Regions from separate parts of the Nonomuraea sp. NPDC050733 genome, predicted to be linked through region 1. Evidence: riboswitches for the same ligand, from Rfam matches in the RefSeq annotation. Region 1 holds a riboswitch; the other holds the start of a gene.

Region 1 (5,904 bases):
CGCCACGCGGGCGCCAAGGAGCAGGCCATCAAGGAGACCTTCGGGTTCTCCGCCACCCGCTACTACCAGCTTCTGGGCGAGCTCATCGACAAGCCGGCCGCCCTGGAGCACGACCCGATGCTGGTCAAACGGCTGCGCAGGCTGCGCGCCGGCCGCCAGCGCGACCGCGCCGCGAGGCGTCTGGGCATGCGCCCCTGACCTGCTGGGTAGGCCCAGCCGCGTGAGGAACATCCCTGGCATGGAAGCCATCCTGAAGGACCCGGCGGGTGCCGTGATCGGGCTCGACTTCGACGGGACGCTGTCCCCGATCGTGCCCGACCCGGCCTCCGCCCGGATCCACCCGGAGGCACCCGGCGTGCTGGCCGAGCTGGGCGGGCACGTCGGGGCGGTGGCCATCGTGACCGGACGGCCCGTCGCCACCGCCCTGGAGCTCGGGCCCGGCCTGGCCGACGTGCCGGGCCTGGTGGTGCTGGGCCACTACGGGTTCGAGCGATGGGAGCGCGGCACGGTCTCCGGCCCGCCGCCTCCCGCCGGCGTGCCGCGGGCGGAGGCGGAGCTGCCGCTGCTGCTCGACTCGCTGGGCCTGAAGGGCGTGACCGTGGAGGACAAGGGCCGGGCGGTGGCCGTCCACACCCGCCGCGCCGACGACCCCGAGGGCGCGCTGGCCGCGCTGCGCGAGCCGCTGGCCGAGCTGGCCGCCCGGCACAGCCTGGTGGTGGAGCCGGGCCGGCTCGTGCTGGAGCTGAGACCGCCGGGCATGGACAAGGGGCACGCGCTCGGGCTGTTCCTGGCCGAGCGGGCCGCGAGGTCCGTGATGTTCGTCGGTGACGACCTCGGCGACCTGGCCGCCTTCGACGCGGTCGAGGCGTCGGGGCTGCCGGGGGTGACCGTGTGCAGCGGCTCGGCGGAGGTCACCAGGCTGGCCGAGCGGGCCGACATCGTGGTGGACGGGCCCGACGGGGTCGTGGCGCTGCTGCGGGAGCTGGCCTCGGCTGTCGTGCGTTCGTGATTAAGTCGTTCGTGATTGATCTGCAAGTGCCGGGCAATACGGTCGCGGCATGCCGAAGACAGCTCTCGCCGCCGCGGCCCTCGCCGCGGCGGTCACGCTCCTGATCCCCGCCACCGCCACCGCCTCCGCCGGAGGTTCGGGCACCCCCCTCCGCCTGCGCGGCGGCCTGACGCTGAGCCTGCCGGGCGGCTGGAAGGCGTACGGCAAGGGCGACTGGATCCGCGTGGTCACCGGCTCGTGCCCCAAGCCCAGGTCGGGCTACGCCGGGTCGGAGTGCGACAGCTTCTGGATCCTCGGGCCGAAGGCCATCGAGCTGGGCGGCGAGGTGTTCAAGCCGTACACCGCCGAGCGCCCCTACTACCCGGCCACCGACGTCCAGCCCTGCCCGCACAACCACAGGTGGGGCGAGACCCTCGGCGCCGCCAGGGTCAAGGGCCTGCGCCAGGTCGGCCCCGGCCACAAGGCGTACTACCGCGAGTGGAAGGCCACCTGCGTCACCTACGACAGCGGCAAGGTCAGGTCGAGGTGGATCCAGCGCGAGTGGTACCTGCCGAAGACCAAGGTGCTCGTGGTCGACCAGTGGAACACCCCCGGCCTGGCCGGCGTGCTCAAGCGCGCGACCTGGCGATGAAGGCGGCCTCCCGCCGGTCAGCTCCGGGTGGGGTCGAGCTTGTCCAGGGCGTCGAGCTGCGCCTCCAGCCACCGTTTCGGGGGCAGCGCCGTGGCGGCGGCCACCAGCTCGCGGCGGCGGCGCGCCCGCTCCTCCTCGGGCATGACCAGCGCCTCGTGCAGCGCGCCGGCCGTGTCGCTGATGTCGTAGGGGTTGACCATGAGGGCGTGCGGGCCGAGCTCGGCCGCCGCCCCGGCCTCGCGCGACAGCACCAGGGCGGCGCGCGGCGACAGGATCGGGCCCTCCTTGGCCACCAGGTTCATGCCGTCGCGGATCGGGTTGACCAGGAGCACGTCGGCCATCCGGTAGGCGGCCAGCGAGCGCGGATAGTCGTCGTTGACGTTGAGGATCAGCGGGTCCCAGTCCTCGGTGGCGTACTCGTCCTCGATCTCCTGGGCGCACCGCTGCACCGAGGCGGTGTACTCGCGGTACTCGGGCAGGTCGTGCCGGCTCGGGTAGGCGAAGGCCAGGTGGACGACCCGCCCGTGCCACTCGGGGTGGGCGGCCAGGAACTCGCGGTAGGCGAGCAGGCCGCGCACGATGTTCTTGGACAGCTCGGTCCGGTCGATGCGGACGATCAGGGCGCGGTCGCCGACCTGGTCGCGCAGCGCGGCCATGTGCGACTCGACGTCGGGCTCGGTGGCCCGCTCACAGAGCGCGTCGCCGTCGACGCCGAGGCCGTGCACCCCGACGCGGGTCGTACGGCCCTCGTGGGTGACCGTACGGGCCGCGTGGTCGACGCCGGCGCCGAGCAGCGCCCGGCAGCAGTCCATGAACGCGTCCGCCCAGCGCGTGGCCAGGAAGCCGGCGTGGTCGGCGCCCAGGATGCCTTCGAGCACCTCGCGCGCCACGTCGTCGGGCAGCAGCGAGAAGTACTCGGGCGGCGCCCACGGCGTGTGGCTGAAGTGGGCGATGCGCAGGTCGGGCCGCTCGGCCCGGAGCATGGCGGGGGTGAGGGTCAGGTGGTAGTCCTGCACCATGACGCGGGCCCCGTGGTGGGCCTCCTCGGCCAGGGCCAGCGCGAACGCGCCGTTGTAGTCGCGGTAGGACTCCCACTCGCGCAGGAACCTGGAGCCGAAGCTCGGCGCGTTGGGGGTGTCGTAGAGCAGGTGGTTGACGAACCAGAGCGTGGAGTTGGCCACCGCGTTGTAGGCGCGGTGGAACGTCGCCGCCGGGATGTCGAGCATCCGCAGGGCGCCCGTGTCGTAGCCCGCGTGGTCGAGCCGGCCTCCGGGAGCCCGCCGGGCGGCGCTGCGGTCACCGTCGGACAGCGCGGCGCACACCCAGAGCACGCCGTGGTCCTTGGTCACTCCGGACAGCCCGGACACCAGCCCCCCGCCGCCGCGTTTCATGGTCAGCGCGCCGTCGTCGTCGACGGTGAACGAGACCGGGCCTCTGTTGGAGGCGACCAGGACGCTGTTCATTTAACCTCCCTCCGATCATAGGATCCCAGCTATGGCGCTAGATGAGCTAACCGAGGAACTTGCCCGTTCCGCCGCAGCCGGAGATCATCGCGCGCTCGGCGAGCTCCTGAAGCGGATCGAGCCCGACGTGATGCGGCACTGTGCCCGCATTCTCCCCTACCGCCAGGACGCCGAGGAGGCGTCCCAGGACACTCTGCTCGCGGTGGCCCGCAACATCGGCCGCTTCGAGGGGCGGGCCAGGTTCAGCACGTGGCTGCACATCGTGACGGCCAACTGCGCGCGGACCACGTACCGGTCGCTGAAGCGGCGGGCCGCCGAGCAGACCTCCGAGGAGCTGCCGGTGCAGAAGCCCGACGTGGCGCGGGTCAGCGTCATCGCGGGGTCGCGGCTGGACCTGCTCGACGCCATGGAGGCGCTGGAGGCCGACAAGCCCGACCTGGCCCAGGCGCTGGTGCTGCGCGACATCGTCCAGCTCGACTACAACGAGGTGGCCGAGCAGCTCGGCATCCCGCTCGGCACCGCCAAGTCGCGCATCCACCAGGCCCGCAAGTACGTTCAGGCGGCGCTCGGCGACGACTATCGGTGAGATCGCTCGTCTCATGCTATGAGACGAGTGGACGGCGGCGGCGCGTGGCCGGGTACAGTCTGATGCGACAACTGAATATTGCTCATCCAGAGGGGTGGAGGGACCGGCCCTGCGAAGCCCCGGCAACCCTCCCGGCTTGAGACTCGCGACCTGGCGAGGCCGACCGGGACAAGGTGCCAATTCCGGTCTGCGGTCAAGGTGGCCGCAGGCGAAGATGAGGGAAGGCCTCGCTTCATGTCGCTTGACTTCGGTCCTGCCACCGCCCTGTCCTGCCGCGAGTGCGGCACCCGCTACGACCTCGGTCCGAGCTTCGCGTGCCTGGAGTGTTTCGGGCCGCTCGAGGCGGCCTACTCCTTCGGCGACGTCCGCCGCGAGGACATCGAGGCGGGCCCGGCCAACATCTGGCGCTACCGCTCGCTGCTCCCCGTCCCCGCCGACGTGGCCACCAAGCCGAACATGAACCCCGGCTGGACCAAGCTCGTCAAGGCCGGCAACCTCGGCCGCGCGCTCGGCCTCAAGTCCCTGTACGTCAAGGACGACTCCGGCAACCCCACCCACTCCTTCAAGGACCGGGTCGTGGCCATCGCCGTCGAGGCGGCGCGCAACTTCGGCTTCCACACCCTGTCGTGCTCCTCCACGGGCAACCTCGCCGGAGCGGTGACGGCCGCGGCGGCCCGGGCCGGGCTCGACGCCTGCGTGTTCATCCCCGCCAACCTGGAGCAGGCCAAGATCGCCATGGCCCGGGTGTTCGGCGGCAAGCTCATCGGCATCGACGGCACCTACGACGAGGTCAACCGGTTCTGCTCGGAGCTGATCGGCGACCCGATGGGCGACAAGTGGGGGTTCGTCAACGTCAACCTCCGGCCGTACTACGCGGAGGGCTCCAAGACGCTCGCGTACGAGATCGCCGAGCAGCTCGGCTGGCGGCTCCCCGAGCAGATCGTCATCCCGATCGCCTCCGGGTCCCAGCTCACCAAGATCGACAAGGGCTTCAAGGAGCTGATCGCCCTGGGGCTGGTCGAGGACCGGCCGTACAAGGTGTTCGGCGCCCAGGCGCTCGGCTGCTCGCCCGTGTCGGCCGCCTTCAAGGCCGGCCACGACGTGGTCCAGCCGGTCAGGCCCGACACCATCGCCAAGTCGCTGGCCATCGGCAACCCCGCCGACGGCCCCTACGTGCTCGACATCGCCCGCCGCACCGGCGGCGCGGTGGAGGACGTGACGGACGCCGAGATCGTGGACGCGATCAAGCTGCTCGCCTCGACCGAGGGCATCTTCGCCGAGACGGCGGGCGGCGTCACGGTCGGCGTGCTGAAGAAGCTCGCCGAGAGCGGGCGGCTCGACCCCGAGGCGGAGACCGTGGTGCTCAACACCGGCGACGGGCTCAAGACGCTCGACGCGGTCTCCGGGGACGCCCAGCCCACGGCTGTGATCAAGCCCTCGCTCGACGCGTTCCGCGCGGCTGTCTGACCGCCGCGCGCGGCTGCCCGTTCAACCAGGAAAGGCGACTTAATCATGAGTGTTTCTGTACGGATTCCCACCATCCTGCGCACGTACACCGGCGGAAACGCGGAAGTGAGTGGCGAGGGCGCGACTCTTCGTGACGTCCTCGCAAAGCTCGACTCCGACTACCCGGGGATCGGCGCGCGAATTCTGGATGAATCGGGCAAGATTCGTCGTTTTGTCAACGTTTATGTGGGAGAAGAGGACGTCCGTTTCGCGCAGGGTCTGGACACGCCCGCGCCCGAAGGGGTCCAGATCTCCATCATCCCTGCGGTCGCCGGCGGCTGACGAACTCTCGCATCACTCCCTGAAGGCGCCCCTCGTGGGCGCCTTCTGCTTTTCCCGGATATTCAATGTTGAACTACTTTGGCCATGTCCCCATACATCCCCTTAGGGAGTCCGTTAGGAGGAATTGCGCGGTTTGCGGTTTGACTCTGTTGCCAAACGCCGTGCCACAGGTATGGTCGAGGACGATCGTCCGGCTGTTTTGCCATAAGTCGTGGCGATTGCGGGTCTCGCGGACGAATGGGCGGGATCCGCGAGCCCAGTAAGAGGAGTCGGAAGTGGCGCAGGGCACCGTCAAGTGGTTCAACGCGGACAAGGGCTACGGCTTCATCGCGGTAGACGGTGGTAAAGATGTATTCGTCCATTACTCGGCAATCATGATGGACGGCTATCGCTCTCTCGAGCAGGGCCAGCGGGTCGAGTTCGAGAT
Region 2 (5,904 bases), on a different contig from region 1:
TCCACGCAGGCGTCGGCCAGGTCGAGGGAGACCTTGAGCTGCTCCAGCAGCACCTCGAAGCGGGAGTGGCAGTCGCCCGCGCCTCGCGTGACGACCTTCACGGGCAGCTCGGGGTAGGCGAGGTACGGCTGGTCGCGCCGCAGGTCGAGGTCCACGCCGGAGGCGCGGGCGATGGGGCCGCTGACGCCGTACTGCATGATCTGCTCGCGCGTGAGCACGCCCACGCCCTTGGTGCGGGCCAGGAAGATCTCGTTGCCGAGGATGAGGTCCTCGATGTCGGGGACGCGGCGCCGGGTCTCGGCCACCGCCTCCGACACCCGGTCGAGCCACCCGTACGGGAGGTCCTCCTTGAGGCCGCCGACCCGGTTGAACATGTAGTGCATGCGGCCGCCGGAGATCTCCTCCATGACGCCCTGGATGCGCTCGCGCTCGTTGAAGGCGTAGAAGACGGGGGTGATCGCGCCGAGCTCCAGCGGATAGGAGCCGAGGAACATCAGGTGGCTGAGCACCCGGTTGAGCTCGGCCAGCAGCGTGCGGGCCCAGACGGCGCGGACGGGCGGCTCCATGCCGAGCAGGCGCTCGGCCGCGATGACCACGCCCAGCTCGTTGGCGAAGCCGGACAGCCAGTCGTGCCGGTTGGCCAGCATGATGATCTGCCGGAAGTCGCGGACCTCGAACAGCTTCTCGGCGCCCCGGTGCATGTAGCCGATGATCGGCTCGGCCGTGGCGATGCGCTCGCCGTCCAGGGTGAGGCGCAGCCGCAGGACGCCATGGGTCGACGGGTGCTGCGGACCGATGTTGAGGATCATGTCCTCGGTCGCCAGCTCCTTCGCGCCCGCGCCGATGCCGACCACGCGTTCCGTCATAGGGCCCATGCTGCCACCGGTCGCCGTGGTGATCCAGCGCGGGGTGGACGGCCCCGTCCGGTCCGGGTGGGTCAAAGAACGGTATGGACACGCATCGCCAAACCGGACAGCGGGGAGATATAGCAGCAAATGGGGGGAGAATCACCATGAAGAGGGTTCTGTTCGATCTGGCCGCGCTCATTGTGCGGATTCTGATCGGCGTGATCTTCGTGGCTCACGGATTGCAGAAGTGGCAGGGTGGTCTGGGATCCGTGTCGAAGATGATGGGCCAGAGCGGAGTGCCGCTGCCGCAGCTCGCCGCCGTGTTCACGGCCACCGCGGAGACCGTGGGGGGCATCCTGCTGATCATCGGCCTGCTGGTGCGGGTAGCGGCGGTGGCGCTGCTCGTCGTGCTCGGCGGCGCCTTCGCGTTCGTCCACGTCGGGCACGGGATCCTGAGCTCCGGTGGGGGCTGGGAGCTCGTCGGGGCGCTGGGATCGGTGTGCCTGCTGCTTCTCGTGCTGGGAGGCGGGCGGGCGAGCGTCGATCAGGTGCTCACCCACTGGTACCAGCGCAAGGCCGAGCGCCGCCGCGCCGGGCTGGAGACGGCCGGCGCGTCAGCCGGAGCCGCACCCGCCGCAGCCGCGCCCGCCCCGCCCACCAGGGCCGCGCCTGCTCCGCCTGCCCCGCCTGCCGAATCCCGGCCCGCGGCGCCGACGCAGCCCATGCCCAGGAGCACGCCGGCGGAGGACACGACGGCGCCCCGTCAGCACCTTCCGGACGACGGCTCGCAGCGGCCCGGCAACCTCAGCGACAAGGACATGAGCGACCTCGACGCGCTCTTCAACGACGAGCACCGTAAGCCGCCCAACCGCTGACCGTCAGGCGGGGCGGCGGGCTGCGAGGTCGCGCAGGGCGCCGACGAGGCGGTCCACGTGCTCCTCGGTCGTCCCGATGCCGATCGAGGCCCGCACGGCCGAGGCCGTGCCGTCCTCGCAGCCGCCATCGTGCTCATGGTCGCGCCCGCTGCGGCCCTCGTTGGCTCCTGCGTCGCTCTCTCCTGCCGAGCTCCTGCGCTCGGTCTCTCCCAGCAGGTGCCGGACGAACGGGTGCGCGCAGAACTTCCCGTCGCGCACCCCGATGCCGTAGTCACCCGACAGGGCCTCGGCGACCTCGCGCGCCGTGAGCCCGTCCACGGTGAACGACACGATGCCCACGCGCGGGTGGTCCGCCCCCCACAGCGACAGCTCCCGTACGCCGTCGATGGCGGCGAGTCCGGTGCGCAGCCGCGCGATCAGCCGCTCCTCCTCGCGCACCAGCGCCGTCCAGCCCGTGGCGGTGAGCGCGTCGCAGGCGGCGGCCAGCGCGATGGCGCCCAGCACGTTGGGTGTGCCGGCCTCGTGGCGCGGCTCGGGGTCGTCGTGCCACTCGGTGATCCCGTCCTCGCCCGGCGCGACGGACCGCACGGCTCCGCCGCCCTTCAGGTACGGCTCGCCCGCGGCCAGCCAGTCGCGCCGCCCGATCAGCACCCCGGCCCCGAACGGCGCGTACAGCTTGTGGCCCGAGAACGCCACGTAGTCCAGGTCGAGCGCCGTCAGGTTGAGCCGCCGATGCGGCACGAGCTGGGCGGCGTCCACGAGGATGCGCGCCCCGTGACGGTGCGCGATGTGCGCCAGCGCCGCGACCGGCCACAGCTCGCCGGTGACGTTCGACGCGGCGGTCACCACGAGCAGCTTGGGCCCGTCCACGGCGGCCAGCGCCTCGTCGGCCGCGCGGACCGCCTCGCCGGGGAACGCGGGCGGAGCGAGCCGCACGACCTTCTTCCACGGCAGCAGCGAGGCGTGGTGCTCGGTGTCGAAGACGACAGTCGTGGTGCCGGCGGGCAGGCACCCGGCCAGCAGGTTCGTGGCGTCCGTGGTGTTGCGCGTGAAGATCACCGCGTCGTCGGGGCGGGCGCCGGCGAAGGCGCGGACCGTGTGGCGCGCCTGCTCGTACCGGGCGGTGGTGAGCTGGGAGGCGTAGCCGGCGCCGCGGTGGACGCTGGAGTAGGCCGGGAGCGCGGCGGCGACGGCGGCGCTGACCGGCTCCAGACAGGGAGCGCTGGCGGCGTAGTCCAGGTTGGCGTACCCCACGAGCCGCCCGCCCCTGACCGGCACCTCCAGGTCGGCGCCGAGCACGGCGGGGATCGGCCGGTGGCCACGCGGATGCGACGTGCCGGCGGACGTGCCGGCAGCGGACTGGGCGGGGGCGGAGCCGAAGATGCTCAACGTGGACAAGGCGAACCTCCTGAAGGGCCATCGGACCCCTGGAGCAGCCTCGGAGCCCGCGCTTGCCCGCCACACCTCGTGACGGACCAGGTCTTCACCCGGGGCACCCCGCCGCGGACGCGAGGGTTGCCGGCCAGCTAGCCGGGGCTTCGTGCTGGCACTCATGACCTACGTCCCGAACTATAACCGACGGTCCCCGATGAATCGCAACCTCGCGAACTTCCTCGGCCTCTGACTCGTTGGAACTGGGAAACCGGCCGACCCCGACCGAAATGTGGAGGTAAGCGGATGCTGGACTGGGTGACCGACCCTCAGATCTGGATAGGGTTCTTCACCCTTGTCGCTCTGGAGATCGTCCTAGGCATCGACAACATCATCTTCATCTCCATCCTGGCCGGCAAGCTGCCGCCCGAGCAGCGTGACAGGGCCCGCGTGCTCGGTCTCGGGGCGGCCCTGGTCAGCCGGCTGCTCCTGCTGCTGGCGCTGTCGTGGGTGGTGCGGCTGACGGCCCCGCTGTTCGAGGTTTTCGGCCAGGAGATATCCGGGCGCGACCTGATCCTGCTGCTGGGCGGGCTGTTCCTGCTCGCCAAGAGCGTCACCGAGATCGGGCACAGCATGGAGCTGAAGGAGGAGGACGGCAAGAAGCGCGCGGCCACCTCGTTCGTCTCGGTCATCCTGCAGATCATGGTCCTGGACGTGGTGTTCTCGCTGGACTCGGTCATCACCGCCGTCGGCATGGTGGACGAGCTGGGCGTCATGATCGCGGCCGTCATCGTGGCGGTGCTGGTGATGCTGTTCGCCTCGGGGCCGATCAGCAGGTTCGTGGACCTGCACCCGAGCATCAAGATGCTGGCCCTGGCGTTCCTCGTGCTCATCGGGGTGGTCCTCGTCGCCGAGGGGCTCGGGCAGCACATCCCGAAGGGCTACATCTATTTCGCCATGGCCTTCTCGGTCATCGTGGAGCTCCTGAACATCAGGATGCGCGGCCGTCACGCCAAGCAGCTCGCCGCCGCGGAGGAGCCTCCTAAGATGCAGTAGTGCGCTTTGACCCCCGGAATCCGGATTTCGTCGCCCACCCGTACGGCGTCTACGACGAGCTGCGCCGTACGGACCCGGTGAGCTACTACGAGCCCACCGACCAGTGGCTGATCTCCCGGCACACCGACGTGAACGCCCTGCTCAGGGACCGTCGCCTGGGCCGGACCTACCTCCACGTGGCGACGCACGAGGAGTTCGGCAGGACGCCCGAGCCGGACTTCCAGGAGCCGTTCTGGCGGGTCAGCCGGAACGGCATGCTCGAAGTCGAGCCGCCGCTGCACACCCGGCTGCGGCGGCTCGTGTCCAAGGCGTTCACGCCGCGCATGGTGGAGTCGCTGCGGCCCCGCGTGCGGGCGGTCGCCGGGGGCCTGGTGGACGCGTTCGTGGAGAAGGGCGGCGGCGACCTCATCGCCGAGGTCGCCGAGCCGCTGCCGGTGACGGTCATCGCGGAGATGCTGGGCATCCCCGAGTCGGACCGTCACCTGCTGCGCCCCTGGTCGGCCGACATGTGCGGCATGTACGAGCTCAACCCCACGCCGGAGGCGCAGCACGCGGCGGTGCGGGCGGCCGAGGAGTTCGAGGGCTACCTCAAGGCGCTGGCCCGCGAGCGCGCCGCCGACCCCGGCGACGACCTGATCAGCGCGCTGGCCGGCATCGACGAGCTGACCGAGGACGAGCTGGCCGGCACCTGCGTGCTCCTGCTCAACGCCGGCCACGAGGCCACCGTGAACGGCACGGGCAACGGCTGGTGGTCGCTGTTCCGGCACCCGGACCAGCTCGCCCGGCTGCGCGCGGACCGGTCCCTGCTGCCCACGGCGGTCGAGGAGCTGCTGCGCTACGACACGCCGCTCCAGCTCTTCGAGCGCTGGGTGCTGGAGGACATCGAGGTCCACGGCACGCGCATCCCGCGCGGGTCGGAGGTGGCGCTGCTGTTCGGCTCGGCCAACCGGGACCCTGACGTGTTCGACGACCCGGACCGGCTGGACCTGGGACGGGCGGACAACCCGCACATCTCGTTCGGCGCGGGCATCCACTTCTGCCTGGGTGCTCCGCTGGCCCGCATCGAGATGGTGGAGTCGTTCGGGGCGCTGCTGGACCGCACGACCGAGCTGGAGCTGATCAGCGAGCCGTCCTGGAAGCCCGGGTACGTCATCCGGGGGCTGCGCTCCCTGGACCTCCGCGCCGCCTGAGCCTCCTCCCTCCCGGTCGCGTACGGACGACCGGGTCAGCGGCGCTGGGCGAGCCAGCCGAAGCCGCCGAGCCCTCGGGGATCGATCAGCTCGGCCTCCTCCGAGGCGCGCGCCAGCGCCCGGAGGTAGGCGCGCGGATCGCGCCGCGCGAGGTCCATCGGCGGACGTGTCCCAGTGATCCCCAATGCCCGCAACGCGGTGCGTTGTGTGGACAAGGTTGTGGATATCGCACCGGCCCGCAGACCGGCCTCGGCGCACGCGTCGAGCGCGACGTGCGCGGTGATGTCGCAGGTGCCGTCGGGGACGGGGGCCACGACGGCGCCGTCGCGGTAGCCGATCAGCGTCCCCCGGGACGGACGGTTATCCACAGGGTGTGCATAATCCACGGCCACCGCCAGACCCCCGGCGAGCCGACCGACGACCGAGGCCCAGGCGGCGTCGCGCGGGTGGCCGATCTCGGCCCGCGACCCCACGCACGGCAGCGGCCACCAGCGCGCCAGCCACGCCTCGTCCTCGGAGCTCACGGGGCCGCCCAGCCGCTCCTCGCCGGTACGGGTCTCCACC

The links. Region 1 has a riboswitch for S-adenosylmethionine ahead of thrC (threonine synthase). Riboswitches for the same ligand answer to the same signal wherever they lie in the genome.
Region 2: linked by a shared signal. The riboswitch ahead of AB0H64_RS11165 (aminotransferase class V-fold PLP-dependent enzyme) and the one ahead of thrC (threonine synthase) in region 1 are both predicted to bind S-adenosylmethionine.

The regions. Positions count from the first base shown of each region.
Region 1 is NZ_JBFAHO010000059.1:28,309-34,212, forward strand. Features, by position in the region: gene AB0H64_RS42280 (DUF3263 domain-containing protein) at 1-198, shown strand, start outside; gene otsB (trehalose-phosphatase) at 239-1,009, shown strand; gene AB0H64_RS42290 (hypothetical protein) at 1,059-1,640, shown strand; gene AB0H64_RS42295 (trehalose-6-phosphate synthase) at 1,658-3,103, opposite strand; gene AB0H64_RS42300 (RNA polymerase sigma factor) at 3,135-3,689, shown strand; SAM riboswitch class I at 3,769-3,910, shown strand; gene thrC (threonine synthase) at 3,924-5,156, shown strand; gene AB0H64_RS42310 (MoaD/ThiS family protein) at 5,202-5,477, shown strand; gene AB0H64_RS42315 (cold-shock protein) at 5,753-5,904, shown strand, end outside.
Region 2 is NZ_JBFAHO010000004.1:324,531-330,434, forward strand. Features, by position in the region: gene AB0H64_RS11155 (NADH-quinone oxidoreductase subunit D) at 1-866, opposite strand, end outside; gene AB0H64_RS11160 (DoxX family protein) at 1,013-1,723, shown strand; gene AB0H64_RS11165 (aminotransferase class V-fold PLP-dependent enzyme) at 1,727-3,031, opposite strand; SAM riboswitch class IV at 3,166-3,281, opposite strand; gene AB0H64_RS11170 (TerC family protein) at 3,401-4,150, shown strand; gene AB0H64_RS11175 (cytochrome P450) at 4,150-5,340, shown strand; gene AB0H64_RS11180 (SAM-dependent methyltransferase) at 5,376-5,904, opposite strand, start outside.